4 regions of the Paenibacillus sp. MZ03-122A genome follow, and region 1 is predicted to be linked to each of the others. Evidence: predicted binding sites of a transcription regulator. Region 1 holds the regulator's gene; each other region holds the start of a gene.
The links. The regulator Rex, encoded in region 1, represses fermentation and respiration genes when NADH is low (regulators of the CRP and FNR family bind a similar motif). The targets are predictions, from matches to a motif close to TTGTGAAATATTTCACAA.
Positions count from the first base shown of each region.

Region 2: the regulator Rex is predicted to act here: its motif matches at 4,413-4,430, upstream of lpdD (prenylated flavin chaperone LpdD).
Region 3: the regulator Rex is predicted to act here: its motif matches at 3,495-3,512, upstream of pflB (formate C-acetyltransferase).
Region 4: the regulator Rex is predicted to act here: its motif matches at 3,130-3,147, upstream of NLX74_RS18590 (DoxX family membrane protein).

Region 1 is NZ_JANAVI010000003.1:243,127-250,961, reverse strand. Features, by position in the region: gene NLX74_RS08370 (AAA family ATPase) at 1-369, opposite strand, end outside; gene NLX74_RS08365 (hypothetical protein) at 362-895, opposite strand; gene NLX74_RS08360 (cell wall elongation regulator TseB-like domain-containing protein) at 1,436-1,960, opposite strand; gene NLX74_RS08355 (amidohydrolase) at 1,998-3,299, opposite strand; gene NLX74_RS08350 (redox-sensing transcriptional repressor Rex) at 3,286-3,939, opposite strand; gene dinG (ATP-dependent DNA helicase DinG) at 3,984-6,851, opposite strand; gene NLX74_RS08340 (tetratricopeptide repeat protein) at 7,007-7,639, opposite strand; gene panD (aspartate 1-decarboxylase) at 7,722-7,835, opposite strand, start outside.
Region 2 is NZ_JANAVI010000004.1:227,788-235,622, reverse strand. Features, by position in the region: gene NLX74_RS11110 (WIAG-tail domain) at 1-508, opposite strand, end outside; gene fabV (enoyl-ACP reductase FabV) at 698-1,885, shown strand; gene NLX74_RS11100 (DUF1540 domain-containing protein) at 2,185-2,337, shown strand; gene NLX74_RS11095 (hypothetical protein) at 2,511-2,750, opposite strand; gene NLX74_RS11090 (DUF4190 domain-containing protein) at 2,844-3,215, opposite strand; gene NLX74_RS11085 (hypothetical protein) at 3,439-4,026, shown strand; gene lpdD (prenylated flavin chaperone LpdD) at 4,038-4,385, opposite strand; gene NLX74_RS11075 (S8 family serine peptidase) at 4,566-7,835, opposite strand, start outside.
Region 3 is NZ_JANAVI010000003.1:87,614-95,448, forward strand. Features, by position in the region: gene NLX74_RS07530 (Crp/Fnr family transcriptional regulator) at 1-346, opposite strand, end outside; gene adhE (bifunctional acetaldehyde-CoA/alcohol dehydrogenase) at 605-3,217, shown strand; gene pflB (formate C-acetyltransferase) at 3,546-5,807, shown strand; gene pflA (pyruvate formate-lyase-activating protein) at 5,859-6,617, shown strand; gene NLX74_RS07550 (T9SS type A sorting domain-containing protein) at 7,339-7,761, shown strand.
Region 4 is NZ_JANAVI010000009.1:51,830-59,664, forward strand. Features, by position in the region: gene NLX74_RS18575 (hypothetical protein) at 69-368, shown strand; gene NLX74_RS18580 (alpha/beta hydrolase) at 641-1,465, shown strand; gene NLX74_RS18585 (dioxygenase family protein) at 1,558-2,349, shown strand; gene NLX74_RS18590 (DoxX family membrane protein) at 2,507-3,025, opposite strand; gene NLX74_RS18595 (DUF3048 domain-containing protein) at 3,273-4,367, shown strand; gene NLX74_RS18600 (DUF47 domain-containing protein) at 4,556-5,170, shown strand; gene NLX74_RS18605 (inorganic phosphate transporter) at 5,185-6,174, shown strand; gene NLX74_RS18610 (amino acid ABC transporter substrate-binding protein/permease) at 6,412-7,835, shown strand, end outside.

The sequences.
Region 1 (7,835 bases):
TGCTTTCGCCATCAGTGTTTTCCCTGTTCCCGGAGGACCTGTGAGCAGAACACCTTTTAATGGACGGATACCAAACTTGGAAATTTCATCATGTCGATTCAAAAAGTCCAGGGCCTCACGCAGCTCCTGCTTAGCGCTTTCCTGCCCACCGATTTCCTCAAAAGTCAGTTTGTCCGGACCATTTTTTTTGCGTTTACGTTCTTGCCCAGCACCTACGGCCAAGCCACCACGTGCATGCATGAGCATTAACAAGCCGCTGAGCATCACGCCAGCAACTAGAAGAGGGATAATATTCACCCCAATAAAAACGAGAAATATAATAGTCACCGGCACTATGCCGATTAATGTTTCCTTGATCCATCTAGGCATTAGGCCATACCCCCATTTGCTGAGATTGACGTGGCAAAACGATAAACTTGGTCGCTTTCCCTTCGCTGAGTCGGATATAGACATTGTTCGAATCCATGTCGGTATCAGCTTTGATACCCGTCTTTTTCTTTTTCATCTGCTCAACTGTAGATGAAATTTGAGTATACTTTTTATTTTCCATCGCTTCGGCTACAGGAAACATAGCCTCAGACCACCATTGATTCAGTGCTGAATTGGAACGATCTTCAATATCCAGCTTAATGGTACGGCTGCCAATGATGGTTTGTCCTTTTTGCTTAACCACATCGACTAATCCGGCCACATCCGCCTGCGGTTTGAGATCTAGTTTCAATACAACCTGATCCTGTTTAATATCTATTTGAGCGCTTGTCACGCCTGGATATTGAGAAACCAGTTTTTCCAGAGGGCTTTGCATTGTAACCTGACGGTAAATGAACCATCCCCCAAATAGCAGCAAAGCTGCCAAAACTGCCGCCACAACGATAGGAACTGCACGCAATTTCAAACAACATCCTCCTCTCAAAATGTAAAACCCAGAAGAAACGGGACGAATGTCAACAAACAACCAAATTGCATGATCTTACAGCGATCAGCAATTTTTTTTCTATCATTTTTGTCTATCACTTATAAAATATAGTATATCATAACGTATATCTAATATCGAAGGCAATGTGTGGAGGAGTTGTGATGAGGCAAAATCTTTGGTTAAGGTGGAGGCGAGACGCTGAGCGTAGGATTTGATCTTACGATCGCTGTTGCCACCCGATTTTTCTCGATTATATTCTTACGGAGAAAATCCGGCGGCAAAGGCGAACGCTCCGCTTCTCCAGATTCAAATCCTCCACTCCGTACTGCCCGCCATAAAGATGAATTTGCCCTAGGAGAGAAGATGGATAGGTAAAGATGCTTCACTGGCTTTCAGCCCACTTTACGGCATAGCAAGACTAAAAGACGTAAATACGAATTTCATCGCATTTACGTCTTTTTCTTAAGCTTTCAATTATTTACTAGTCATTTATTCCACATCTGCTAATCCTCAACCAGCTCAGTTATTGGGCAAAGTATACTTTACACCCGTCGCCACCCCATCTGAGAAACGATAAAAGGTGTAGTAATGATGACTTCCATCATCGTAAAACAACTGCCACACATATTCGCCATTGAACACACTCGGCTGAAGCCTTACAATTTTTGCACCTGGAAGCTGCTGCTGAATTATTGACGTCATTTTTTGCTCATCGACTCCGTTCTTCAGCAACTCGGTGTGAACACCGCTATTATCTGCGGCAGGTACGTTAGGTTGTCCCTCCACTTTTTGAAAAGGAACCCACACCATTATATTTTCATTCTGTGCATTTTTCCCTTGAACCACCCAATATACCTGATCCCACACAGACTTCCATGTTTGAGTCGTGCTAACCAGACCACCTGATTGCTTGGCCTTAATGATAGCGGCATTTTTCTCAGCCACCTGGTCTTGAGTAACATAGGAATAATACCAGAAAATGCTGACCAGGATCAGTATTACGGCCAAAATGGCGACCGCTATCCACTTTTTCTTATTTTTCAAACCCGTGCTTCCTCTCTAAGGGGATGTGACACCTGAATTAGCGCGACAGCAGCCCTTCAAAGGCGGCTTGTGCCTCATGTTTGATGCGTTCCTCGTCCATAGTCAGGCATTCGCCGTTTTTCACAACCTGACGACCGTCTACCCATACGTGAACCACGTCTTTGGCGCTTGCTGAGTATACCGCATGGGAAATAAGATCTGTACGCGGCAAGAAATGTGCCTGATTCAGATCCAGCGCGATAAAGTCAGCCTTGTTGCCTGCTGCCAACGCTCCTACTTCTTTTAAACCAATTGACTTTGCACCGTATTCTGTTGCCAGACGCAGCGCTTCACTCGCAGGAACTGCTGTAGGGTCACCAGATACACCCTTGTGAATAAGTGCTGCCAGACGCATTTCCTCGAACATATCCAGGTTATTATTACTGGCAGGACCATCCGTTCCGAGAGAAACGGTAACCCCTGCACGCAGCAATTCAGGCACTCTTGCCACACCACTTGCCAGCTTCAAGTTGCTACCTGGGTTGTGCGAAACCGCTACACCACGTTCAGCCAGTAAAGCTATTTCTTCGTCGTTCAAATGAACGCCATGGGCAACAAGCGAGGGACGGGAGAAAAAGCCAAGCTTATCCAAGTGTGCAACTGGACGCAAACCGTAGTCTCGTACGTTTTGCTCCACTTCGGCGATCGTCTCAGACATGTGTGTATGCAGTGGCAAATCCAGATCATGCGCAGCTTGTACGAATTTTTCAATAAACGCAGGTGGACAGGTGTATGGCGCATGCGGTGACATCATCGTTGTAATACGCCCGTCTGCTTTACCATGCCAGTTACGCGCAAAAGTCACGGCCTCAGCCAGCTTGATTCGCTGTTCTTCCTCCGAACATAGTCCAATTGCTCCACGCATCAGACTTGCACGAATACCTGACTCTTCAGCTACACGAGCCACCTCATCCATATGATCGTACATGTCCAGGAAGGTCGTTGTACCACCTTTCAGCATTTCCAGCACAGACAACGACGTACCCCAGTACACGTCCGTAGATGTAAACTTGGCTTCCATAGGCCACATTTTTTCCTGAAGCCATACTTGAAGTGCCAAGTCATCTCCATGCCCACGCAGCAGAGACATCGCCGCATGACCATGAGTATTAATCAGACCAGGTAAAAACAAAAGCCCCTTACCATCGATCGCTTCCGTCTCTTCCTCACCCGAAGGCAAAGTCTCGCCAATGTAAGTAATGCGGCTATCTTCCACAATCATAAAACCATGGATTACCCCAGATTCTGGTCCATTTACGGCAAAAGAGCCGTTTTTAATCATCCATTTATTCACTGTCATATTGTGTTTCTTCCTTTCCGTCCTCCAAATAATAAGCGAGGCTAAGCAAATCAGTTGTAAAGTCTGTGGCATGAATCCGAATGTTGGCCGGTGCCTTGAGAGTAGTCGGTGCAAAGTTAAGGATCGCTCCAATTCCGCTCTCAATAAGCCTGTCAGCCACGTGCTGTGCTTCAAAATCAGGTACGGTAATAATCCCGATTCGAATGTTTTTTTCTTTCACAGTCGCTTCCAGTTCATGCATCGGTTGCACGACCAATGTATTGATCTTGGTCCCTACCTTATCCGGAAACGCATCAAATACCGCTACAATCTTCATATTGTCTTTTAAATAAGCGTTATAATTCGAAAGAGCTTGCCCCAGATTACCCGCTCCGACCAATACTACATTAATTTGCTGATCGATTTTCAGGATATGGCGTATTTTCTCAATTAGATAAGAAACATCATAACCGATACCCTTCCGACCAAAATCTCCAAAATAGGCGAGATCTTTACGGATTTGGGCCGGGTTCAAATCTAGCCTCTGTCCCAACTCTTGAGAAGAGACCGTAGCCACCTCCCGTTTGTGAAGTGCATTCAGATAACGTAAATATACGGGTAACCTCCGTACGACAGCCTCTGAAATTTTATCTGATTTCATACTTGCTCCCCCTAATTGTAACGAACATACTTAGTGTCCGTCCGTTATGCCTCGGTCTCCGGGGCGGATTGGAGCCATTCGGCGATGCGGGGCACCATTTGCTCCGATGGCATATGCTCCATTTTTGGTCCCGGTAACGAGTACAAAAAGTGCTTTCCGTAATAGGATTCGATCACACGCGTATCGTAAACGATAACGACCCCGTGGTCGCTCGCTGTACGAACCAACCGACCAAATCCCTGTTTGAAGCGAATAACCGCTTGTGGTACAGACAGCTTCATAAATGGATTCTTCTTCTGCTGCTGGAGCAGCTCGCTTTTTGCCTCCAGCAACGGGTGATTCGGCGGTTGAAATGGCAAGCGAACAATGGCTAGACAAGTCAGAGCCTTCCCCGGAATATCGACGCCTTCCCAGAAGCTGCTGGTTCCCAGCAATACAGAAGCTTTGGCTTCCTGAAAACGGCGGGTTAGCTTGCTGCGACTCCCACTGTCCACACCTTGTCCCAGCACAGTAATTTCGCTGGATGCTAAGGCCTCTTTAAGCGGCTCATACACTTGCCGGAGCATCCGATAGGAAGTAAACAGAACGAGCATTCTCCCCCGCGTCGCCTGAGCAGTCGCTCCTAGAGAGCTAACGAGCATATCTACAAAGTGTGCATCTCCTACACTGCCCTTCACGCTTGGGAAATCCCGTGGAATGACCAGCAGCACCTGATCCCTGTAATTAAAGGGTGACGGGAGCTGCGAAGTCATCAGCCGCTCTTGATCTGCGGCCTCCTGCAAGCCGAGCTGATCGATCATGTACTGAAACGACTTATCTACCGATAAGGTAGCAGACGTCAGAATAATGCTTCTTTTTTTGTCAAAAAACATTTCTTTCAACTGGCGGCTCACATCGACGGGCACCGCATAAAATTGTAATGATTTACTGCGGAATTGCCCACTCGCTTCGAGCCAGTATACGGTTGTTTCATCATCGAGTCGCATAAAAAAGCGCAAATTTTCTCGAATCCCCGCCAGATCCTTGAGCAGACCCGTGATATCTGTAATAAGGCTATCCGCCGCATAATCGTCATGTTCTTCCTTGACGTCCAGCATCAGCTTGTCGCCCTTGCGCAAAATTTCACTCATCGTTACATATAGCTGATTTTCCAAAGCCCCCGCCTGATCCCACTTTGCAGGCTTGGCTGAAGGTTTGAGACGGGAAGAAAACTGTCCTGTTTCACCCGGTGTCGCATCGCTTCGCTCTGGCAACATGCCAAACAGTTTGTCGCTTAGCAGGTCCCAAGTTTCCTTAACCTCTAACACGAGCGGATACATCTGATCGATGGTTGAGGCCCAATGCGTCGACTTCTCGTGCCCCGATTTCGCCAACTGTTGACGAAGTGAAGGCAATTGTCCATTCTTGCTGTCTTTGAACAGTCGTGTCAGTGTATGCACGAGTGTGAAATATTTCATATGCATACCTAGGTGCTTACCAGCTACTTCCTCCAGGTGATGGGCTTCATCAATCACCAGATGTTCATAGCTCGGCAACAACTGGTGACTAGCTTTGACGTCTGTAAACAACTTAGAGTGATTCGTAATAACGACATCCGCTATCCCTGCTTCATGGCGTGCACGATGATAATAGCATTTGCGGAACCATGGGCAAGAGCGACCAAGACAGGACTCTGAATCACTCGCCACCGTTTCCCAGAAATCTCCACCACGGTTGCTCAGATTCAGTTCCTCATCATCACCGGTTTCTGTTAGCGTCAACCAGACGATCATCTGAGCAGCTGTAATTAAATCTTCCTTCGGTGTCGCGAAGTCTCTTCTGTTTATTTTATGTTCAAACTTACGCAGACACAAATAATGTCCCCGACCCTTGAAAATAGCAGCCCGGAACGGAAACGGAATCACCTTGGTCAGCATCGGAATGTCGCGCTCGCGTAATTGCTCCTGCAGGTTGATCGTATGTGTACTTACCATAACTCGCTGTCCTTTTTTCACACTGTGATACAGCGATGGGAGCAAATAGCCGAGGGACTTCCCTGTTCCTGTACCTGCTTCGATCAGTAGGTGCTTGTCTTCACTCAGTGCCTGATTTACACCCTCAATCATCTGTATCTGCGCCTCGCGCTCCTCATATTGGCTCAAGGATGAACGCAAATTGTCCCGCACATCATCCATGTACTCCTCAAAGGAAACACCTGACAGTGGATTCGGGTCATCTTCTCTACGCGGAGCAGCTAGCTCCGTCCAATCTTCCACTTTTAGCGCAAGCTGACGAAAAAACTGATGTCCCTCCAGATCCTGAATAGGATCAAGCTCTTTCTCTTCACGCACCCCATCAAGAAACCATCCAAGGTCACTGTCTTCCTCTGCAAACAAATCGCTAAGCCGCTGTATCGTTATCAAAGGTAATGCTTGAAGCTCACCCAGACACTTTAAAAAAACCTCAGCCGTAGCCAACGCGTCGCTGTCTGCTTGGTGAGGGCGATCATGCGCCAGCCCAAACTCAGAAGACACAAAACCCAACTGATAAGAAGAAAGCGATGGAAACATAATTTTCAGAAAATCCATTGTATCCAAGATTCTTCCGCTAAACGGTAAATATCCGCACCGATCCAGAGCGTTTTGCAAAAAATTAAAATCAAACGCCACATTATGACCGACCAGTACAACATCGTCCAGCATAGGCACGAGCTCCATCATCATTTCTTCAAGAGCAGGAGCATCCTTGACGTCATCGTCTGTAATTCCGGTCAATCCGGTGATAAAAGGGGGAATAGATCTGCCAGGGTTTACATAAGAGCCGTAAACACGGGAAATGCTGTTATCATGATCTATAATTGCAAGTCCGACTTGAATGATGTCATCCGCGGACTGGGTGCCTGTCGTTTCAAAATCCAATACCGCAAATTTCATTCGGGCTAATCCTTTCTTATGACACTTACAAAAATAATAACTCTGTATATTAGCATAGCAGAAGATCGCCTGTTTGGAAATTAAGACAGCCAAAAAAGACGATGCACACGCCGCCTGAGAGGTGGGCATGCATCGTCTTGCTCGGTGTCTGACAACTACATCCACGTCATCATGGAGCTGTCGTATCGAAGCTTTTCGGTACCGGACAGACAGGCTTCCATATTGTGCAGCGGCTCGGGTAACGCAGGATCGAACTGATGTGCGAGAGCAAAACATTTTTGCGCCTCCTCTACGTCAGCCTGCTTTGCCAACAGACAGCCTAGCGCATTATAGATGACCGCCTTCAGTCCTGCCTGCTCAGTCAGGTCCAGCACCTTCTGAAAATGGCATACAGCCTCTGCTGGATCATCTAGTTGAAAATAGGCCATTCCCATATACATGCGACTCTGCCAGCTGTTCGGAAAATGCTGTAGTACCTGCTCAAATTGTTGGATCGCCTCAGGGTACATGAGTAATCGATAATACCCTTGCCCCCGATTAAAAGCTGGCAGCTCTTTTTCAGGCAGCTCCGTGTCAGACATATCGGTCTCCGCGGAAAACCCGGCCGCACGCAGGCAAACCATTTTTTCCTCAAAGGCCAGCCACTCATCCATAATTCCGTCACTCATTCTCCGCAGCAGACTCCAGTGCTGTAGCAGCTCCTGCCTGCGGGAGCCCTGGGCTGATGGGTAATGCTTCACGATATCATCTAACATGCTGTTCATTTCTGCGAATACATGCTGGAACATGTGCATCCCGCCCTTATGAAAGATGGATTAATACACTCACATTTTTCGCTTAAAAGACGGGTTTCATCCGCACTCCCATTCATTACATGATCGTCGCGTGTACTTCTTTGTTCATCGTTTGGGCTGGTTTATTATGTTCATCAACAAATACCACTGTTGGTTTGTATGTTTTGGCCTCTTCATTCGACATGGAAGC
Region 2 (7,835 bases), on a different contig from region 1:
GAACGGCATAATCCGCCAGAGATTCCGTGTGGATGCTCTCTTGTTTCAGCTTGCTGAAATCTATGGAAGCGGGAGCGATCTTCTCACCCGTCACAGCGAAATCGCTCAAATCGTCTGTATAGATGAAAGCATTGTTTACATGTGGGGCCTTCTTATTGCTCAAAATTTCCTCCACATCAATTGGATCAGGTTCTGGTTCTGGCTCCGGCTCTGGTTGTGGTTCTAGCTCTTGGGGTTCCTCCATCGACACTTGAGTCTCCTCTGCATCCTCACCTTCAACCTCTTTCTCATGCGAAACCTCGATTTCAGGTTCGACAACAGTCTGTAGCTCCGGCTCCTCTTTGGTTGGGGGAGGCGGAGAAGCAACTTGATGAAGTCTTGCTTCTGTCTCCCTCTCCGCAGGCTGTGGCTTCACGCGCTGTATCATACTTAATTCATTCATATCCGGGTCAATTACACTATAGAGCGGCTTTTTGTTTCTTATGGTTTTGCGGCTCTTATTCTTCAAGCAGCTCTCTCCCTTCTCGTATTTATCGTTACAGCATCATATGCAGGCCCTTAGGCACTTGCCACCCCGTGCAAGGATACACTTTTGGTTAAAAAGGATACTTACTGAAATCCACGTTTGAAAAAAAATAGTTAAAAGTTAAAATAGTAAGGGTGAAGATCGCTACAAGAAGAGAGGAATTACAATAACATGATTATTAAACCAAGAACACGTGGCTTTATCTGCACCACTGCTCATCCGGTGGGCTGTGCCCAACATGTTCAGGAGCAAATTGACTATGTACAGGCCCGTCCTGCTATCCAGGGACCCCGTAATGTACTTGTGATCGGGGCATCTGCCGGATATGGGTTGGCTTCTCGCATTACTGCTGCCTTCGGTGCGCGTGCCAATACAATTGGTGTATATCGCCCTAGTAATGCTACGGCCACACGTACAGCATCGGCAGGCTGGTACAATTCTGCTGCATTTGAAAAAGCTGCTCAGGAAGCTGGGCTTAAATCCTTAAGCGTGACAGGCGATGCCTTCTCGGATGAGGTCAAAGCCAAAACGGTGGAAGCCATTCGCGAAGAACTGGGACAAGTCGATCTGGTGGTTTACAGTGTCGCTTCAGGTCGCCGTACAAATCCTCGCACAGGCGAAACGTTTAATTCCGTGCTCAAACCTATTGGTAAGCCTTACACAAACAAGACCGTTAACTTCCACACCGGGGAAGTCAGCAGCGTGACGCTTGAACCCGCAACAGAAGAAGAAGTACAAGCAACGGTAGAGGTTATGGGTGGTGAGGACTGGAAATTGTGGATTGACGCCTTGCGTGAAGGCGGTGTATTGGCTGATACTGCAACAACCTTCTCCTTTTCGTACATTGGTTCAGATATTACGCAAGCCATCTACAGAGAAGGCAGTATCGGAAGTGCAAAGGATCATTTGGAGGAGACAGCGCATCAGCTGAACGATCAGCTGAAAGTTACAGGCGGACGCGCCTTCGTCGCAGTCACCAAAGGACTCGTTACCCAATCTAGCTCCGCTATCCCTGTCGTTCCTCTGTATATTTCTGCTTTATATAAGGTAATGAAGGAAAAAGGGCTGCATGAAGGGTGCGTAGAACAGAGCTACCGCCTGTTTGCTGAGCGTCTGTACGCACCAGAAATTCCTGTAGACGAAGAAGGGCGTATTCGTATTGATGATTGGGAACTGCGCGAAGACGTACAGGCAGAGGTTGAGAAGATATGGGAGGCGCTGACGACCAACAATATCTACGAATTGTCAGATCTTGAAGGATATCGTCACGAATTTTTCCAACTGTTCGGCTTTGAGTTCGAGGGCGTAGACTATGATGCTGACATCGATCCCATCGTAAATATTCCTAACGTGCGCTAAGTCTTTTCATATCGTCATTATGTCAGAAAAACAAAAAAAAGCTGTTCTCCAGCAGAGAAACATTTCGTTCTGCATGGAGGACAGCTTTTGTTTTTTAATTAAAAGGGACACTTGTGTCCGCTTCGAACTGCAAAATGAAGCAAATATTGCAATTTTAAATTTCATTTGATATTGTACAAGTAGGCATAGCAAAATCCCTCTTCCTAACAAGAGGGTAAACACAGTTGGACAAGTCCTACCTTGACTGACCGTGATACTATTTGCTCAGCCCATCACATCCATATAAGGAGGTGTACAACATGGCAAAAGACGTTCTGTGTGAAGTCAATTCATGTACGTACTGGGCCCAAGAAAATAAATGTAGCGCTAGCTCCATTTATATCGTAAGCAACAGACCTGAAGACACTCACAAATCCGAAGAAACAGACTGCAAAACCTTCGAAGCCAAGTAAATCTTTGATTTCAAGCCTAAGCTTTATAATGAAGGAGCCCATGCCCGGGTTCCTTCTTTCTTATGATATTCTAACAAGAATGATAATTATTATCAAGTCCTTTTTCGGTACAGAAAAACGCTATTCAATCCACACAATCATTTCTCTGCTCAACGTCTGGTTGCAGGCTTACTTTATAAAGTCACGCCGAAAAGGACCCTGCTGTTCTCTCTAAAAACAAAAAAAGAAGCGTCGCTCTGAACGATTCGCTTCTTGTGCTTGACCTTTTGTAATTGTTCTTGCTTGGTCGGCTTCATTCGTATGTGCTGTGAAATCTCGCCATAATGGTCATTCGTTTTGCGGCTCTGTGCCGCACAATAGATTCCAGCGCGTTTTGCCTTGCTCAGCGCTTTTTGTGTTTGAGTACGTGCCATACGGCTTCACTCTCCTTCTTTGGACTCCTTTTATCATAACATCCAATAGTCAAATCGTGAATGGTTTGTCTGACTCAAGCATTCTTCAATTCATTAAATGTCTGAAAAAACATCTGGATCGCCACTGGAGGCCGCTACAATAAAAACAATAACTATAAAAATGATGATCAGTGTATAAATCAGTGTACCGATAATACTACATACCAATCCAGCAATGGCCATACCTCTGCCTTGCTCGCCATGACGGTTAATTTCCTTCAGGGAAAGACTGGACAAAATAATACCCACAATTCCGATAATCAACCCGAGATAGGGAATGACCACAGATAAAATCCCAAGCACCATCGAGGCAACAGCTTTACTATTCGTAGGTGGAACTACTGGGGGCGGGTTAAATGGGGCGTTATAATCGTTCGTCTCCTGAAAAGGATCGGAAGATCGAGGCTCCTTGTACAAATCACTCATCTGTTAAATTCAACTCCAATAAGTAAAATAGCAATTATATAAGTTCTAGGGTACCACAATCTTACAAATCAGGACAGTACTTATTTCAATTTTTTAAATTAGAACGTTAAAAAGAAGAAACATAGCGATATTAGCACTTTTTGAGGTAACCGGGCATACAGTATTTTACCTGTTACAGATCAATTGCGCTCCATGAGAGCATCCTGCCAAGGAGGTCGGAGCTATGCTATATCGTGCAACATCCCGCAGAAAGGGCTCGCCTCACAAACGTTTAAATGCAGAAACACTTAGGAAAATATCCGCTGCCATGCTACCCTTTTACAAAGCTATTGCAACCCGACGTGCTTTTGCCGTCCAATGGTCACGAGCTGTCGTTCAGGGCAATTTGGATCGGATGAAATCCCTTCTCTGCTCAGTAGCGCCATTTGCCGCCAAACAAGGCTTAGGCACGAATGGCATCGGCTACTTCATTTCCTTTTTAGCTCAGCCACCGATGCTTTATTATACGAATGGAACGACGATTCCACCGGGGACTGTGCAGTTTACGTTTGAGCCGAGAGTTCATCGCGCCATCGCAAAAGCCGTTTTTCCGCTGTATCGCGAATTGGCACGTAATCCATGTTTTGCTTCTGCCTTAGCTAAAGCGATCAACAGACAAGACCAGCGTGCAGTTCATGTCATGATCCGTAGTTTGATTCCATCCTCTGCACTGAAATCCGTACAAATTGAGGATGATGGCTTTGCCTTGCTTTTTAAGTATCCCTTTAGCAAGTATCCCTATCGCAATCTGCTCTTTCAGGAGTTCACTTAAAAAGGTCGCTACTAGCGTGCTTGCTTGAGTTTTCCAATGAGCTCTTTTCCCAGTTGTATAGCCATATCTGTCAGCACTCTGATTTCGTCCTTGGTTGCATGATCCAAATGTGCCCCGCAGCAAATGGCAAAATTGCCCGCAAACTCTTTTCGCAAGCGAACTGCAATTTCTTCGGTAATATAAAATTCCTTATGGTTTTGTAATTGCACAGTTTGAATCGGCTCGAGCCTGGCCCCTGCTGTAATCGTTCCCAAATGGGGCTGATCACCGCCAGAAATGAGTACAATGATATCTTCCCCCATAAAATAGGCATCCAGCACAAGACGGATACGTCCGCTTTCTTTTTGCAAATGTATCATATAATCCTCTCCTGCTAAAAAATATTATTGTGAAACGATTCACTTTATGACCATTATTCATTGTATCGCTTCCTGAACGGCTCGACAATTAAAAATGGCCCACAGCAGCCTCTATAAACCGTGGCTTGCTGTGGGCCTTCATTGCTATTCTAGAAGAAGCCTTCCCTTTCCTACTGGCTGTTAACGGATTGTGATCGTATGCACAGTCTTACCGCTTGCGCCGTCATTATCCGTCACCGTTAGCTCTACGGTATACGTTCCAGCTGTGGTGAATTTATGCTTCACCTTGGAACCGACTGCCGTATCGCCATCGCCAAAATTCCAGCTGTAGCTGACGATTTCACCATCTACATCACGGGAAGCTTTGGCGTTAAATTGTACATTTTTGTTCTTCTTAGCTGATTCATTAGCCTGAATAATGGCTACTGGCTTTTCATTGGATGTAGGTGGATTCGGATCAGGGTTCTGTCCTCCACCATTGGTTACATACAATTTTCCTGGCGCCTCCGTCTCCACTTCATTTCCCGCTGCATCCCTTACCCGGATCACGATGACTCCGCCTTCCAGATTCAGAGAAGATGAAGTGAAATAAGTACCTTCATAGTGGCCTGACGAAGTTTCATTTAATGGAATATCGTTGCGGCCCAAAGTGGACAGGTTGAAAGGCAGCTCCACATGGAAGGACGCCTCCAAACCGGATGCACTGTCAAAGGATACTCGTACCGGCTGCCCTGGAGTAATACGCACATCCTCCGCAGGGCTAATGTTTTCAAGCTTCGGCAGAGCTGTATCGACATACACCGAGCGCGTAACGGTTGTTTCGTTTTCAGCAAGATCCTTGGCCGTCACCGTAATTTGATTTTCGCCTTCGTTGATAAGCAATCGCTTGTTAAAGCTGCCATCACTTCCAAATTCAGCGGGCTCACCGTTAATCGACAATTCGGTGAGGAACTCGTCGTACACGGTACCGATAACACTAACTACACCCGCGTTCGTACGGGCTCCTTCATCAGGAGAAGTCAGGATCAGACCCGGTTTAGTCTGATCGAGCGTCACAACTACCGTTTCGGAACGATCCGTTAATTTGCCGTATACCGCTGCTTGAACACTTAGCGGATTAGCACCTGGCTGAAGATCAACCGACAAACTGAACTGACGATCCTTCACTTTCGTTGTGCCAGCCAGTTCCTTACCGTTAAAGAGCTGAATATCGGCTCCTTCTGCCGGGGAAGTTCCTGTTACGGTAATCGACTCTTCCTGCGTATACGTAGCCTTCGTAGGAGTCGTAATCGTTGGAGCATTCACCGGATATCTGACGATAGCCCGGATCATGTAGTTCCCTTCCTCCTCAGGTGATTGGCTCCATGCTCCGCTTACACCTTGCCAGCTGCGAAGTGCATTCGGGCCACTCTCATCTGTAGCAAGACCTGGCGACTGTGTGCCTACAGCAGACTGTGTATATACGATGTAGAAGTCACCTTGAACCGTCACCGGCTCTGGAAGCTGCACCGTCGTCCATTGTGTCTCATCCCTTACGGCAGTCCCGTCGAATGGACCAGCCAATAATCGTCCAGGTGCTCCTGCCGCACCGGAGGCGTCATAGATAGAATATTGGAATGCCGTTCCTCCCGGATTCGGAAAGGCAGAGTTCCAGAACAAAAGCGATGCTCCTGTCACTTGAGCCACTTCCGACTCAGGCGTCATTCTGACTGCCCATGAATTGCCTGCCGCGTTAAAGGCTCTAGCATTTTCTCCTGTCCCGTCATCGTAGGCAATGCCTCCCTGGAACCCGATGAAAGGTTTCAACGTGACATTCGCTTCCACACTACCGTTCGCAGGAGCAGTAACGGATACACTGTCGCTATAATAATTCTCAGCTGAAATGGACAATGTGTATGTTCCTTCCAGCACGTCCAGCGTAAATTCTCCAGCCTCATTCGTCTCTACCGGAGCAATACGTGCATCCTCCAGCACCAACACTTTCGCTTTTTGGATCGGTTCACCGGATTGCTTGTCGGTAATGACCCCGTGAATCGTACCGTGAGGTACGGCCTGAAGACTAAAGTTTGCTCTGATGACTTTGTTATTCTCAATCGTGACTGCTTTCGTTTGAGGCACATAACCATAGGCTTCAGCCTTCAGCGTATAGTCGCCCGCTACATGGGTAAAGCTGTATTTGCCCGTGGTCGGATCCGTTTTCACCGAACGTCCGGTTTCCAATACCGTAACCGTAGCGCTGGCTGGAAGACTGTCGAGACCGACACGTCCACTATCCACCGTTGTTTCTGCCGGCTTCACTTTCTCCTGGAATTCACTCTTTTCAGTGCTTGTAATTTTGTACAGCGGGAATTGTTCTTCCGCTTTTTCCAGCTTGATACTCGACTCAGGTACGATGTCCTTGGTCACTGTCGCAGCTGGAATGCCCAGCACACGGAAATCGTCAATGTACCAGCCGTTCTTGTTCACACTGTTATCCGATTTCAAACGGAAGCGAATTTGAATCTCATTGCCGGTGTAGCTATCCAGATTGTAATAAACTGGAGTCCACTTTTTCCCGTTCGTGTTGTGAGAGAACTTGCCCAGCTCGCTCCACGTGTCGCCATTGTTTTTGGACACTTCCACATAACCGTAATCATAGCCGGCCTCAATTTCAAACCAGTGATTGAAGGTCAGTGTTGCGTTGCGTACAGCCTGCAAATTAATTTTGGGAGAAACCAGCGAAAATTCAGCTCCGTTCTCATAATTGCTATCCAGATCGGTTGCCCACACATTGGGTCTGGACGCTGCGCTCTCTGGTCCTACTTCCTTGGGAATGCCGCGTTCCCACTCATCCTTGGTACCGGAATGAGTCCAGCCATTATCCGAGCTGCCGTCAAAATGATCGCTATACAGCGTATCTGGCACGTCTACTCTCAGAGAAGCCTCATTCGACTTGATTCCTTCATTGCCACTATAATCCTCAGCCGCCACTGCATAATGATAGGTCGCTCCACCGACCGTGATGGTATCTGTGAGTGTCAGTGCTGAGGTTGTACCGATGGAAGTATAATTTTTGCCTGATTGGGTAGAACGATACACCTTGTACTGCTTTACATCCTCATCGGAGGAAGCATTCCAGGCCAGTGTGACGTTGCCCACAGTATCTGCTTCAGCAGTCAAATTGCTCGGCGCAGCAGGTGCAACGGTGTCTGGCTCCTGAATCGACAGATCGTCAATATACCAGCCATCTTTCACAACCGTATTGTCACTCGTAAAGTTGAACAGGAGGTATACCTTTTGACCCGCGAATGCCCGCAAATCAAGATATTGTGTTTTCCAGCCGTTGCTGGTGCCGGTAAACGATAATACCTGCTCAAACGCATTCTGATTGTTTGTGGTTGCTACGTACACTTTGCCGAAATCAGAATTGTTTTCAAGATCGTACCAATGCTTGAAGCTGACCAGTGCCCC
Region 3 (7,835 bases), 160 kb from region 1:
TAAGCAGTTCCAAATCTGTATGATCGATTACGCCAATATCACTATCTTCCAGAACCTCAGCAGAAAAGGAATGCTTAGTACCGAAAAATGGATCAGCTTGACCAACAAGATCGCCGCTTTGATACATATATAGAATAAGTTCCTTACCTTCATCCGTTGTTTTGGTTACTTTCACGCGTCCGCGCTTAATATAAAACAGCTTATCCGCTGTATCTCCTTCCCAGAACAGATGCGAGCTTTCAGGCATAACTCGATCTTTCATCATCACTTGCAACCGGTTGAAGCTGGCCTCCGAGAAGCAACAGGTGTTGCCGCGGGCTTCCATTACATTTGTAGGGTTTCTCATCGTCCATTTCCCCTTTGTATCCTATGTTTTTTATCTGCAACTTGATCAATTCAAATTCATTATATACCTGCGCAATGCGTTTTTGGGGCAAGAAGAGGGGGTAAAAGTGGCAGAATTCCAAACTTTGTGATTTAATTCACTTCATAAAATAAAATTTTAAATAGATTGTGAAAAAAATCACAATATATCTTGAAAAGCTGTGTTACGATCAGTGCGTGAACAAGAGATAGTACACGAGATAACAGGAGGATGAGGGAAATGGCTGTTAAAAACGAGGTTATCCAAAAAGAGCAAAGCGCAGAGCAGTATATTCAAACGCTGATTGACCGGGGGAACCGGGCACAGCAAGCTTTCATGAGTATGAATCAGGAACAGATTGACGAAATCGTACAAGCTATGGCACTCGCAGGGATGGATAAACACATGTACCTAGCGAAGATGGCTGTTGAAGAAACAGGACGCGGTGTGTACGAGGACAAAATCACCAAAAACATGTTTGCAACAGAATATGTCTATCATAGTATCAAAAATGAAAAAACCGTCGGTGTCATTGAGGACAATGATTTTGACAGTTTTCAAAAGATAGCAGAGCCAGTCGGCATTATCATGGGGATCACTCCAGTGACAAACCCGACTTCGACTACGATGTTCAAAGCGCTGATTGCCATTAAAACACGTAACCCAATCATTTTCGGTTTCCATCCATCTGCTCAATCGTGTAGTGCGGAAGCAGCCCGCGTCTTGCTCGAAGCAGCTGTTAAACATGGTGCTCCAGCTGATTGTATTCAATGGATTGAAGCACCTTCGATGGATAAGACCAATGTACTGATGAACCACCCTGATGTGGCGCTGATTTTGGCAACTGGTGGATCAGGCATGGTTAAGGCGGCATATAGCTGCGGTAAACCTGCTCTGGGTGTAGGCCCAGGTAACGTGCCTTGCTTTATTGAAAAAACAGCAGACATCAAGCAGGCTGTGAACGATCTCATCCTCTCTAAATCTTTCGACAACGGTATGATTTGTGCTTCCGAGCAAGCGGTTATTATCGAAGAGCCAATCTTCGAACAAGTGAAAAAATTGATGATCGCTAACGGCTGCTATTTTGTAAATAAAGAAGAAGCAGCTAAGCTCACTCAAGGAGCTATGAATGTCGAGAAATGTGCAGTGAACCCAGCAATCGTGGGGCAGTCTGCTGTGAAAATTGCTGAAATGAGTGGTATCACAGTACCAGCAGGAACTAAAATTTTGGTCGCTGAGATTGAAGGGGTAGGAACAAAATTCCCATTGTCTGCGGAAAAATTGAGTCCTGTATTGGCTTGCTATAAAGTAAAAAATGCGGAACAAGGTATTCAACGTGCTGCTGAAGTCGTGGAATTCGGGGGCATGGGCCACTCGTCCGCTATTCATTCGAACGATGAGGACGTTATCGCTCGCTTCGCAAACCGTCTGCAAACAGGACGTATCATTGTAAATGCACCTTCCACACATGGTGCGATTGGCGACATTTACAACACCAACCTTCCTTCGTTGACACTCGGTTGCGGTTCGTATGGTCGTAACTCGACTTCGTCGAACGTATCGGCAGTCAATTTGATTAATGTGAAAAGGGTGGCGAAACGGACGGTGAATATGCAATGGTTCAAAGTACCTTCCAAAATCTATTTTGAGAAAAACTCGACACAGTATCTTGCTAAAATGCCTGATATCACACGTGTAGCCATTATCACAGACCCTATGATGGTACAACTGGGATATGTAGATCGTGTTATTCATTATCTGCATCAACGCCAAACACCAGTAGCTATCGAAGTGTTCTCTGAAGTAGAGCCAGATCCATCGACAGTTACGGTAGAACGTGGTACTGAAATGATGAGACGTTTCCAACCGGATTGCATCATCGCACTGGGTGGCGGTTCCCCAATGGATGCTGCTAAAGGCATGTGGATGTTCTATGAATATCCAGATACTGATTTCAATAATTTAAAACAAAAATTCATGGATATCCGTAAACGGATTTACAAGTACCCACGTCTGGGCCAAAAAGCACAATTTGTAGCTATCCCTACAACCTCGGGTACAGGTTCCGAAGTTACATCGTTCGCAGTAATTACAGACAAAAACCTGGGCGACACGAAGTACCCACTGGCTGACTATGAGTTGACTCCTGATGTGGCAATTATTGACCCAGTGTTTGTATATTCGCTACCTAAAACAGCTGTAGCGGACACAGGTATGGATGTTCTGACACATGCTATCGAGGCTTACGTGTCCGTAATGGCTAATGACTACACAGATGGTCTGGCAATTAAAGCCATTCAATTGGTATTCCAATACCTAGAACAATCGGCTCTGACTGGTGATAAGCTGGCTCGTGAAAAAATGCATAATGCTTCTACACTTGCTGGTATGGCATTTGCTAATGCATTCTTGGGCATTAACCACAGTCTTGCACATAAATGGGGTGGACAATACCATACAGCGCATGGCCGCACGAATGCCATTTTATTGCCGCACGTCATTCGCTATAATGCGAAAAAACCGACAAAATTTGCTTCGTTCCCTAAATATTCGCACTTTGTTGCGGATGAGCGTTATGCAGAAATCGCGCGCATACTGGGACTGCCTGCACGCACCACCGAAGAAGGGGTTAACAGCTTGATCGAAGCGATCCGTAAAATGAATAAAACACTTGGTATCGAGGAATCGTTCCAACAAATCGGTTTCGATGCAAAGGATTTCGAATCACGTGTAGACTATCTGGCTGACCGCGCATTTGAAGATCAATGTACAACTGCGAATCCGAAGTTGCCGCTGGTTACTGAGTTGGCTGATGTCTATCGCAATGCCTTCTACGGACGTTTTGACCAATAATATAATAGGTACGAAGAGGCTTGTGAAAAAGCATTTTCTCGTTCAATACCGATGCAGGCTCTCTATATAGAGGGCCTGTTGGTTTGGGAAGGGAGGTGAACGGCAAGGCTAAGGATATAGGCGTGAAGCTAGGGAAAATAAAGTGACAAAAATCACTCATATTGTGATTTTTGTCACATACTACACTCTATCATTATTCTACAATAAGGGTGTAAGAAAGGTCCCGACACTGAGCGTAAGGCATCGGTGAAAAGGCCGGGCTCAAGAAATAGCTTTATCGTGAAAAAAATCACAAGTCCGGAAGACCAAACAATTTGGAGGGATTTACATGTCGGTGATTGAGAGAGAATTACAAGAGCAACAATCTGGCTGGAGAGGTTTTAAAAAAGGCAAATGGACTAAAGAAGTCAACGTCAACGATTTTATTGAAACTAATATCTTACCTTATGTTGGCAATGAAGAATTTTTGGTTGGTCCTACCGCCAACACAACTGCATTGTGGGATATTGTATCCGATCTTACTAAAAAAGAGTTGGCAAACGGCGGCGTGCTTGATGTAGACGTGAATACGCCATCCACTATTATTTCACATAAACCGGGTTATCTAGACCGGGATAAAGAGCAAATTGTCGGTGTACAAACAGATGCTCCATTCAAACGCTCTTTGCAGCCGTTTGGTGGAATTCGGATGATGATCGACGCTTGTAAAGCCTATGGTTTTGAAGTACCAGAAAGTATCATTGATATCTTCACTCATATTCGTAAAACTCACAACCAAGGTGTATTTGACGCTTATACAGATGAAATGAGAGCAGCCCGTAAAGCTGGTATCATTACTGGTCTGCCAGATGCATACGGTCGTGGTCGTATTATCGGTGACTATCGTCGTGTAGCTTTGTATGGTGTAGCCTTCTTGATCCAAGATAAAAAGCTGCAACTGAAAAGCCTTGAAGTTGATTCCATGGAAGAAGACGTAATTCGTCTTCGTGAGGAAATTTCCGAACAAATTCGTGCTTTGAATGAACTGAAACAAATGGCTGCTGAGCACGGTTTTGATATTTCCAAACCTGCTAACAATGCGAAAGAAGCTTTCCAATGGGTATATTTTGGATATCTTGCAGCAATCAAAGAACAAAATGGTGCAGCAATGTCCTTAGGACGTGTATCTTCCTTCCTTGATATTTACTCTCAACGTGATATGGAAGAGGGTACAATGACAGAAGAACAAGCTCAAGAACTAGTCGATCATTTTGTTATGAAATTGCGTATTGTTAAGTTCTTGCGCACACCTGACTATAATGAACTATTCAGTGGAGATCCAACTTGGGTTACTGAGTCCATTGGTGGTATGTCCGTAACTGGAGAAACTCGGGTAACTAAAAACAGCTTCCGTTTCCTGCACACCCTCTACAATCTGGGACCTGCACCGGAGCCGAACCTGACTGTACTGTGGTCGGAAAAATTGCCTGAAGGCTTCAAAAAGTATTGTGCGAAAGTTTCTATTGAAACTAGCTCCATTCAGTACGAAAATGACGATCTGATGCGTCCAATTTATGGAGACGATTATGGTATTGCTTGTTGTGTATCGGCAATGAAAATCGGTAAGCAAATGCAATTCTTTGGTGCTCGTGCCAACTTGGCTAAAGCTCTGCTGTATGCAATTAACGGTGGTAAAGATGAAAAATCTGGCGTTCAAGTAGGGCCTGAATTCCCAGCCATTACAGGTGAAGTTCTGGATTATGAAGAAGTGTTGAGCCGCTTCAAACCTATGATGGAATGGTTGGCAAAACTGTACATGAACACTTTGAATGTTATTCACTACATGCATGATAAATATAGTTACGAACGCATTGAAATGGCGTTGCATGATCGTGATATTCTCCGTACCATGGCTTGTGGTATTGCGGGTCTGTCAGTTGCTACCGACTCCTTGAGTGCCATTAAATTTGCAAAAGTTAAACCAATCCGTAACGAAAAAGGGATTGCCGTTGACTTTGAAATCGAAGGCGAATATCCTTGCTATGGTAACAACGATGACCGTGTAGATAACATCGCTGTGGAACTGGTAGAAAGCTTCATGAGTATGATTCGCAAGCATAAAGCTTATCGTAATGCGGTTCCTACTCAATCTGTACTGACTATTACTTCAAACGTGGTGTACGGTAAGAAAACAGGTACAACACCAGATGGACGTAAAGCAGGCGAACCGTTTGCACCAGGGGCAAACCCAATGCACGGTCGTGATAAAAAAGGTGCTTTGGCATCTCTGAGTTCCGTAGCCAAATTGCCTTATGAACACAGTCTGGATGGTATCTCGAACACCTTCTCCATCGTGCCTAAAGCACTGGGTAAAGAAGAAGAAACACGCAAAACAAACCTTGTTTCGATGATGGATGGCTACTTTGGAAGCCACGCACATCATCTGAATGTCAATGTGTTTGCTCGCGAACAACTGTTGGATGCAATGGAGCACCCAGAAAACTATCCACAGCTTACGATTCGTGTTTCCGGCTATGCCGTTAACTTTATCAAGCTGACTCGTGAACAACAATTGGATGTTATTAACCGTACTTTCCACGGTACAATGTAAATAAGTATTACAATGACGCACGCATAGCGGATGCGGGAAGGATGATGCAACATGTTGAAAGGTCACATACACTCATTGGAAACCTTCGGGACCGTCGATGGTCCCGGCATCCGCTTCGTGCTCTTTATGCAAGGATGCTTGTTGAAATGTCAATATTGCCATAACCCGGACACTTGGGCCTTGAATGAAGGTAATCCGATGACGTTGGAGGAGGTATTGGCTGAGATTGAGCCGTATTTAGCCTATTACCGTTCTTCCGGAGGCGGATTGACCGTATCCGGTGGAGAACCGACGCTGCAAGCTCATTTTGTCGAAGAGCTGTTTAAAGAAGTAAAACGTCGGTGGAATTTGCACACGACACTGGACAGTAACGGATTTAATGACGCGGGCCGTATCCATGAACTGCTGGACGTAACAGACTTGGTGCTACTGGATATTAAGCATATTGACAATGACAAGCATATTAAGCTTACAGGCAAGTCTAACGACCGTATGCTAAGTACGGCTCGCTGGTTGTCTGAGCAAGGGCGCAAAATGTGGATTAGACACGTATTTGTACCGGGTATTCATGATGACGAGCAAGATTTATTGAATTTGGGACGGTTTATCGGAACGTTGAACGGAGTCGAGAAATTCGAAATTTTACCTTACCATCAAATGGGTGTTTACAAATGGGAAATGCTTGGTAAGGAGTATCCGTTGGAGGGAGTTCCATCTCCTACAGATGAAGAAGTTCAACGTGCTTACCGACTCATTGAAGAGGGTCGTCTGGAGACTGCTGGAAAGAATGCTGTCTGTCGTCCGTTATAATATTGGGGTAGTTTGTATTAGAGATATTAAAAAGGTTAAATGTTCGTATTTTTTAATTAGGAAAAATAAAGAAGACTAAATAATCAGCTTGTACCAATATTGAAATGGTGCAAGCTGTTTTATTTTTTTGAAATATTTAATGTTTTTAAAATAGAAATGCCTTTGGCTATCCACTTTTTCTTACTTTGGTAAAAGGGTATAAATTCTTAGCATTAAGATACGTAAAAGAAAATTTTAAGTGAGGATCCAATTGCTTCTTTTAGGGTAGTTCTTTTGAGGTTAAATGCTCTAATAGTAGGTTGTATTTTCAGACGTATACTTTGAGTTTTGACTAGTAGGAGCATTGATTTTATACAATTTTGTATTGTATTTGGTAGAAGTTAAAGCGATATGATTAAATGAAGGAAATCTCAATCGAGATAAAGGTTATTTCTATGAACATTTAGCCGTATAAATATACTACACTGCATTTGGGTGGGATAGTGAAAACACGAATACCATATAAGGTTTAGCTTCTAGAGATTGCTCTATATTTTTTTGAAAGTCATTCAACCCAAAATTTGTTTGTAATTGTTTTATAATCTTTGAATAATAACTATATTTCAGGAATTATTAAAATAAAAACTCAAACATATTATAATAAGGAAAAAAATGTTTACTTTTTCGCCTAACTGTTATAGTATTAATTTGTAGAAACTAAAAAATAAAGGAGACAAGAAACATGGAAAAATCTAAGTTGTTAGGTTTAACTGCTCTCTCAGCTCTCACTTTAACTTTAAGTTTATTACCTACTCAACAAACCTATGCTGAAGAAAGTGGAGTTAGCTTAAACTCAAGTTCGCAATCATCTATTGTACAATCTGAGAGTGTAGTTACACCTCAAGGATCAAGATCATATCAACTTGGTCAAACCTCCGCCTCTATTTATTTGAACGGCTCTCTAGATGTTCAGATTTATACGAGTCTAAGCAGTTCAGATTTATATAGTATTGATATTTATGATAGTAACGGTAGACATGTCTACCAGCGAGATAGAAATCCAAGTGAAGGAACTAGTTTTCATGTGAGTGGTTTATATGGCTATCATACAGTTCGCGTCCAATCCTATAATAATAACGGAACTTTTACTCTAACTTGGCCTTGATAGATAGATTATTTATTGGGTGTCTAAAGTCAATTTATGACTTGGGACACCCTTTTTTAATAGATCTATATTTT
Region 4 (7,835 bases), on a different contig from region 1:
TCCTCAAACTGGATACAGGGTGAGCACATAGAGCAACCTGAATATAAACGTTAAGAGGGTGTGGCATCATGAAACTGGAGAACCAGGCAGATTATTCAGTCCAAAAACGACTGGCAAACGCTTCGAACGGGAATAGCGGGGTGGCCTCGTCTACAAATGTGAGTCACCGGAGCGTTCAAGGATCATCTCCAACGTACCGTATACTGGACGATATCGAAGTGGCTAAGGATACAGAATTTGCGGGTGAACTAGGTGCACAGAACTACCGCAGCCTGTGGCATGAGGATGAACATAACGGCGCCTCTTGTAAGCTGGAGTGGGAGGGACGAACGGAGACCCACCAAATGTTTAGGAACAGCTACGAATAACGAACGTCTACTTTAATGTAGTGGATTCACTCTAATAAGTGTAGTATAGCGTTCTCCGGAATCGCATCGGGGAGCGCTATTTGTTTACTTTTTTAACGATGTGAACTGACAGGTTGACAAGGAAGCAGGGCAATGATAGACTGACTTTACTATAAAATCTTATTAAACTTATCGGAATTAAAGTGAATGAATATCCTGGATGGATATTCCACGTTACGATATGAGTTTGAATTCATAAATGTGTAGTGAAGCTTGAAACAGGGGGAATCAGGATGGAACGGCAAATTGGAATTCGCTTTGAACATGAAGAACTGGCAGCAACAATTCATTATCCAAACCGTACAAATGAGGGAGATCGTCAGAGAAGGGTTCCTCTCGTTGTTATATGTCACGGTTTTGTAGGCAATCGTATCGGAGTAGATCGATTATTCGTCAAGACTGCGCGTGAACTGGCGGAAGGGGGATATTTTGTCCTGCGTTTTGATTTTGCCGGTTGTGGAGAAAGCACAGGGGAATATGGCAAGCAGGGGTTAGAATCCATGATTAATCAGACACGTACCGTGTTGGATTACGCCGTCAATTGCGCGGACATTGACCCGACCAAGGTGACGCTGATCGGTCACAGTCTGGGGGGCGCGGTAGCCCTTCTCACAGCCGTACGGGACAAGAGAGTACAAAATCTGGTTCTTTGGTCCGCAGTGGGCTATCCGTTCAACGACATCGTCAAAATTACGGAGCGAAGCGTGTACGATGAGTCTGTTAAAACCGGTCATGCCGACTATTTGGGCTATAAGTTTACGCCTGCTTATTTTGAGTCGTTAGCTCAATTTCAGCCGTTCCAGGAGGCCGTTAAATTTAACGGAGATGTGCTCGTTGTTCATGGTACCTCGGATGATATTATTCCTGTGGATTATGCATTTCTGTTTCAAAAGATATTCTGGATGCGTCCAGAGGGGCGCTGTGATAAAGAGATTATTTTCCAGGGAGATCACACTTTCTCGTCAGGTAAAGAGCGGCAACGGCTGATTGATCGAACACTTGAATGGCTGGATGAACAGGAAAATATTCAACGGGATTGGCAGCACTGGATGATCTGATTTCAGTGTGAAACGGATTGTATTGGAAATTGCGCCTCCGCCGGAGTAAAATGGAAGAGTAACACTATACTGGCGTGTGGAGGTTGGCAGCGATGACATTACCCTCAATTTTTGTTGCGCATGGTTCACCGACACTGGCTGTAGAAAATAACGCATATACCAGCTTTCTTGCAAAGCTGGGCGCGAGCCTGCCCCGACCCAAAGGAATTGTCATTTTTTCCGCGCATTGGGATAGCCCCGATCAATGTATTGGCGCGGATGATCAGCATGCAGCGTTGCACGATTTCTATGGCTTTCCCGAAGAAATGTACTCAATTGATTACCCTGCACCAGGCGATCCAAAGCTGTATGAGGAGATAGAGCATCTGTTCAGTCAGCATAACCTGTTCCACCAGCCGGTTCGGAACCGAGGACTGGATCATGGAGCATGGGTGGTTTTGCGGCATATATATCCTGATGCAGACATACCGGTCGTACCCTTATCCATTGATTCTCGGCGCGCTCCCCAGGAGCAATACGAGATTGGGCGGATGCTGGCTCCGTTGCGAAAACAAGGGATTTTGATTATTGGTAGCGGTGGATTGGTCCACAACTTGCGGACACTCAAGCAGACGAGTGAGCCAGCTGATTGGGCCGTTCAATATGATGACTGGATTGGACAGCAGCTTCAAGACTGGAATTTGCGTCACCTATTCCAATATGACAAGAAGGCTCCATATGCCAAACAGGCGGTACCTTCTTATGGAATAGAGCATTTTTCACCTTTGTTTTATGCGATGGGGGCTGCGGATCATGAGCGCTCCGCGCGTAAGCTTTTTCAATCGTATGTCCTTGGCTCGTTAAGTCTCAATTGTTGGGCTTTTGGTCAAGAAAGTGATACGTAAATGTAAAAAAAGAACTTCCGAATCCACATGGTGTGTGGGAATGGAAGTTCTTTTGTGTATTTTCGTCTTCGATTAATTAGAAGGCACGTGTATCGTGAGCATAACAGCGCAAAAAAATAACCATTATCCCGGAGGATAACGGTTATTTTGGGAATGTTTAAGCTATTTTTCGACTAGGGTCCACTGGAAAGGTATCTTTATTTTTACGAAACAGTCCACGCAGGAAGGGCAATACCCAACGGTCAAAGCCAATTCTTCCGGCATTTGCACCAGCAACTACAAGGAAGATTTCAAACAGCAGGTAGATTGCATTGGTGCTTACTGTACCCGAGAACAGGAACGAGAAGTTCATAACCATAGCCATCAAAGCAGCCAGCGTAGTCAATGTACCGAGAAGCAGGCCAACCCCGACCAAGAACTCACCCAATGGGATCAGGACGTTGAACAAACCTACATTCGGCAGGGCAAAGGCTTCCAGGAACGATCCCCACCAGCCTTGTACAGCGGGATGGTCTCCACCTGTTTTAGCAATGGCCCCCGAGATAAATCCGCCTGCATCGAATCCACCTGTCAGCTTTTCAAGTCCGTGGGTCATCCATTCATAACCTAGATAAACCCGTACTACAGTCAGCAACCACATTGCGACTTTGTTTTCACGTAACCAGCTGTTAAACATTCAAACCACTCCTCTTTCTTAATCTATAATGTTGGTTGTATTTCATTTTGTTGGGATGATCATCTTTGCTACACCTTTATTGTAGTAGGTTCAGTTACAGTTATTTGTGATAAAAATCACAAAGTCTGAATATTTTTTAAATTTTAATGTCTTTAGATAAGTATTCTATGAGTGGTTACGCTTCAATCAAGACAAAAACAGGAAATAAAGCTTATAATGAGAAAAATAACTAAGTGGAGGGATGAACTTGTCCGGGCCCATTTCCCAACGAAATCATTGGTTGCGTGTGATGGCCTCAGCTCTGTTATGCATGACGCTGATGTCTTGTACTGCTATGTCCAATACGGGTGAATCTGAATCCGTTCCCCAACCGACCAAGCAAGTAACAGAGAAGGAGGCACTTGAACCGCCGAAGGAGCAGTCTATTCCGGCATTTACAGCTCCGCTTACCGGTCTTCCGGTGGAGCAGCCTGTTTTGGAGCGGCCGCTCGCTGTCATGATTAACAATGCTCCGGCTGCACGTCCACAGGCAGGACTTAGCCAGGCAGACATGGTATATGAAGTTCTTGCAGAAGGCGGGATTACCCGTCTGGTCGCTTTTTTCCAAAGTCATGGTGGAGATGTAAAGATCGGGCCGGTCCGTAGCATTCGACCGTATTTGATTGAGCTGGGCGAAACCTATGGTGCGTTGCCGATACACGCAGGGGGAAGCACAGATGCCTATGCGATTTTACAGCAGCAGCGGAAGGAACATCTGGATGAGATTTCAAATGGAGGGGCTTACTTCTGGCGAAGCAAAGATCGTCGTCCTCCACATAATTTATACACAGACGTGAACAGACTGCGCAAAGGAAGCGATAGTAAAGGGTATGCCAAGCAGACGGACGTTCCAGTATATTCTTACCTTAAATCCGGTGAAACCCCAGTTATGGTGGACGAGACTGCAGCATCTTTGCAAATTCGGTTTTTGCTTAAAAGCTATCGGGTATCTTATACCTATGATCCAGCGAATCAACAATATAAGCGTTTTGTGAACGAAAAGTCACATGTGGATCAAAATAATAACCAACAGCTCTCAGCAGCCAATGTTATTGTAATGAGCGCTAGACATCAAACGTTGGATGATGTAGGCAGATTAAGTGTTGAGCTCGACGGCAGTGGAGAGGCCATGGTGTTTCAACAAGGACAGTTAATACAGGCTGAGTGGCGGCATACACCAGGCGATGCGATTCGTTTTATGAAAAATGGGGTTGAAATCCCGTTAACGCCAGGTACATCCTATATACATGTGGTACCTGCAGATACTTCACTGAAGGAACATGTAACCATAGCAGCAAATTAGAAAACGAAATACACCTTTTTAGGAAGAAATTGTCGGATAATGACCTTCCATGTCGGGCACTGTATACGTATGTCATGAAATTTGCTTTTACAAACATTACAAAAACATTGATGAGTGTGATAAGATAGCAAAGGTTGTCTATTGCAGTCGAAACAGGTTGCGGATATTTTCGTAAAGGGGTAATCGTTATGAGATTGAAGAAAAAGGATATATTCTTCGAGACGTTGGAAAATATGGCAGATACGATCGTGCAAGCAGCCGATTATTTTGCCCAACATACTTCAAATCTTCAGGATGTGACTTTGTTTACAAATGAAATGAAGAAGTATGAAAATAAGTGTGATGATTACACACACACGATTATTACTGAGCTGAACAAGACCTTCATTACGCCGTTGGAACGCGACGACATCATGGAACTGACAACAACCATGGATGATGTGTTGGACGGTCTTGAAGCGACGGCTTCTCGTTTTTATATGTACAACATTACGGAGCCGGACGAGTATATTGTGCAGTTCGCTGATATTTTGCGTCAATCAGCTTACGAAATTCAGAAAGCTGTACATTTGCTTTCACAGAAAAAATTGCTGGCCATTCGTGAATACACTATTCGCCTGAATGATTTGGAAAATCAGGGGGATGAATTATTGCGTATTTGCATCAAAAACCTGTTTGCAACTGTAACTGACCCTATTGAACTGATTAAACGCAAAGAATTGTACGAACGCCTTGAAACGACAACGGATTCATGCGAGGATGTTGCAAATATGCTGGAATCCATCATTATGCGTAACTCGTAAGGGAGTCCTTTTACATGGATACAAGTTTACTGGTATTGGGTATTGTTATTTTTCTTGCTCTGGCATTTGATTTTATTAATGGTTTTCATGATACGGCGAACGCGATTGCAACTTCGGTATCGACCCGTGCATTGACCCCGCGACGTGCGATTATTATGGCTGCGGTCATGAACTTTCTCGGGGCAATATTGTTTACAGGCGTTGCGAAGACCATTGGTGGAAGTGTCGCTGATCCAACCAAGCTTACGAATGGAATTGATATCGTCATTGCGACGCTGATCGCTGCGATTATCTGGAACCTCTTAACCTGGTGGTTCGGTATTCCTTCATCTTCTTCTCATGCACTAATTGGTGCATTGGCTGGAGCGGTGTATGTAGGTGCGGGATCGGATAAATTGAACTGGAGCGGCTTCATCGGGATTGTCGAAGGACTTATTTTCTCCCCGTTGATTGCTTTTGTTGTCGGTTACATCGTGATGATAATTTTAAAATACATCTTCGCTCGTCGTAGTCCGCATACGGTAAACAAAGGGTTTCGTACAATGCAGGTCATTACGGCAGCGCTTCAGTCGTTCACGCATGGTACGAATGATGCTCAAAAGGCGATGGGGATTATTACATTCGCACTCGTTTCGGCGGGGTATCAGGACCATTTGGAAGTACCCATGTGGGTAAAAATTTCAGCCGCAACAGCTATGGCGCTGGGTACATCTATCGGGGGCTGGAAAATCATCAAGACGATGGGAACCAAGATTTTTAAAATCGAGCCAATTAACGGATTCGCAGCCGACATTTCGGGAGCCTCTGTTATTTTCACAGCTACATTGCTTCATTTGCCCGTAAGTACCACTCATGCCATTACTTCGGCTATTTTGGGTGTGGGTTCTGCGAAGCGTTTTTCCGCTGTGCGTTGGTCGCTGGCCGGTCGAATTATTATTACTTGGGTTATAACGATACCGATTGCTGCGCTGTTATCTGGATTGATTTTCAAAATTCTTTTCTAGTTCATTATTATTTCTTGAAAAATAGGTACACACTATAGAATACACAATAAGCTTCCGTCCGCTTTTTGCGGCAGGGGCTTATTGGCATTCTGGGGCAAAACTTTCTTCAAAGTTTACACATCCAGATAGTTCCATGAAACGTTTTTCAAAAATACCTGACATCAAAGTAGTCAATTTTTAATAACTCCTGTAGAATAAACAGAAAACTTTGAACCGTTCAACTGACTGGAGGAAATTATGCAAAAATCTAGAAAACTAATAGCACTCATGATTTGTTTGTTTTTTGTGGTTGCCCTGGCCGGTAATTTCGGTGTAGTGGCACATGCAGAAAATAAAACAAAGTATGATATCGGCACGGATACAACGTTCGCGCCTTTTGAGTTTGAAGATGTAAATGGTAAATTTGTCGGAATCGACATGGATTTGCTGGCAGCTATTGCCAAGGATCAGAATTTTGAATATACGATTAAGCCTCTTGGCTTTAACGCGGCAGTGCAGGCCCTTGAAACGAATCAAGTGGATGGTGTCATTGCCGGGATGAGTATTACCGATGAACGTAAGCGGAAATTTGATTTTTCCGAGCCTTATTTTGATTCAGGCGTCGTCATGGCGGTCCGCAAGGATAATGATACGGTTAAACGCTATGAGGACTTGAAAGGACAGCGTGTCGCTGTCAAAACAGGAACGGAAGGTTACACATTCGCAGAATCGATTAAGGCCAAATACGGCTTTACTACAGTTCCGTTCGATGATTCTTCTCAAATGTATGATGAAGTTAAAACAGGTAATTCGGTTGCCTGCTTTGATGACTATCCGGTACTGGCATACGGTGTAAACCAAAATAACGGCCTTAAGTTGGTAACAGATAAGGAAAAAGGTGCTTCTTACGGGTTTGCTGTTAACCAAGGCAAGAACCAGGAGTTGCTGGAGAAATTTAATGCAGGGCTTGTTAATCTGCGCAATAGCGGGGAATACGATAAAATTTTGGCCAAATATCTTGGCGAATCGGGCAAAGGTGTGGCGCCTGTAGAGACCAGCCGCTGGGGACTGATTTCCGCTTCGCTGCCTTCGCTGATTAAGGGCATGGGAAATACGTTGCTGTACACACTTGTATCTTTACTCGTAGCCTTTATCCTAGGGTTGGTGTTTGGCTTTATGAAAGTAAGCCATAACAAGGTGTTCCGTGGTATTGCAACTGTATTCGTCGATATATTCCGCGGTATTCCGCTGATCGTGCTTGCTTTCTTTATTTACTTTGGTATTCCACAGGCACTGGATTTCAAAATGCCGCTTTTTGTCGCGGCTGTACTGACATTATCCCTGAATGCGGGTGCGTATGTAACTGAGATTATCCGTGGTGGTATTCAGTCCATTGATCCGGGACAAATGGAAGCAGCTCGTTCGCTTGGTCTACCCTATCGGACGGCTATGCTTAAAATCATTTTGCCACAAGCTGTGAAAATCATGATCCCGTCGTTTATCAATCAGTTGGTTATTACGTTGAAGGATACGTCCATTTTGTCTGTTATCGGTCTGGTCGAGTTGACCCAATCGGGTAAGATCATTATTGCGCGGACATTCCAATCCTTTGATATTTGGCTGGTAGTAGCGGTGATGTATCTTATCGTCATTACAGTTCTGACCAAAATTTCCAACCGTCT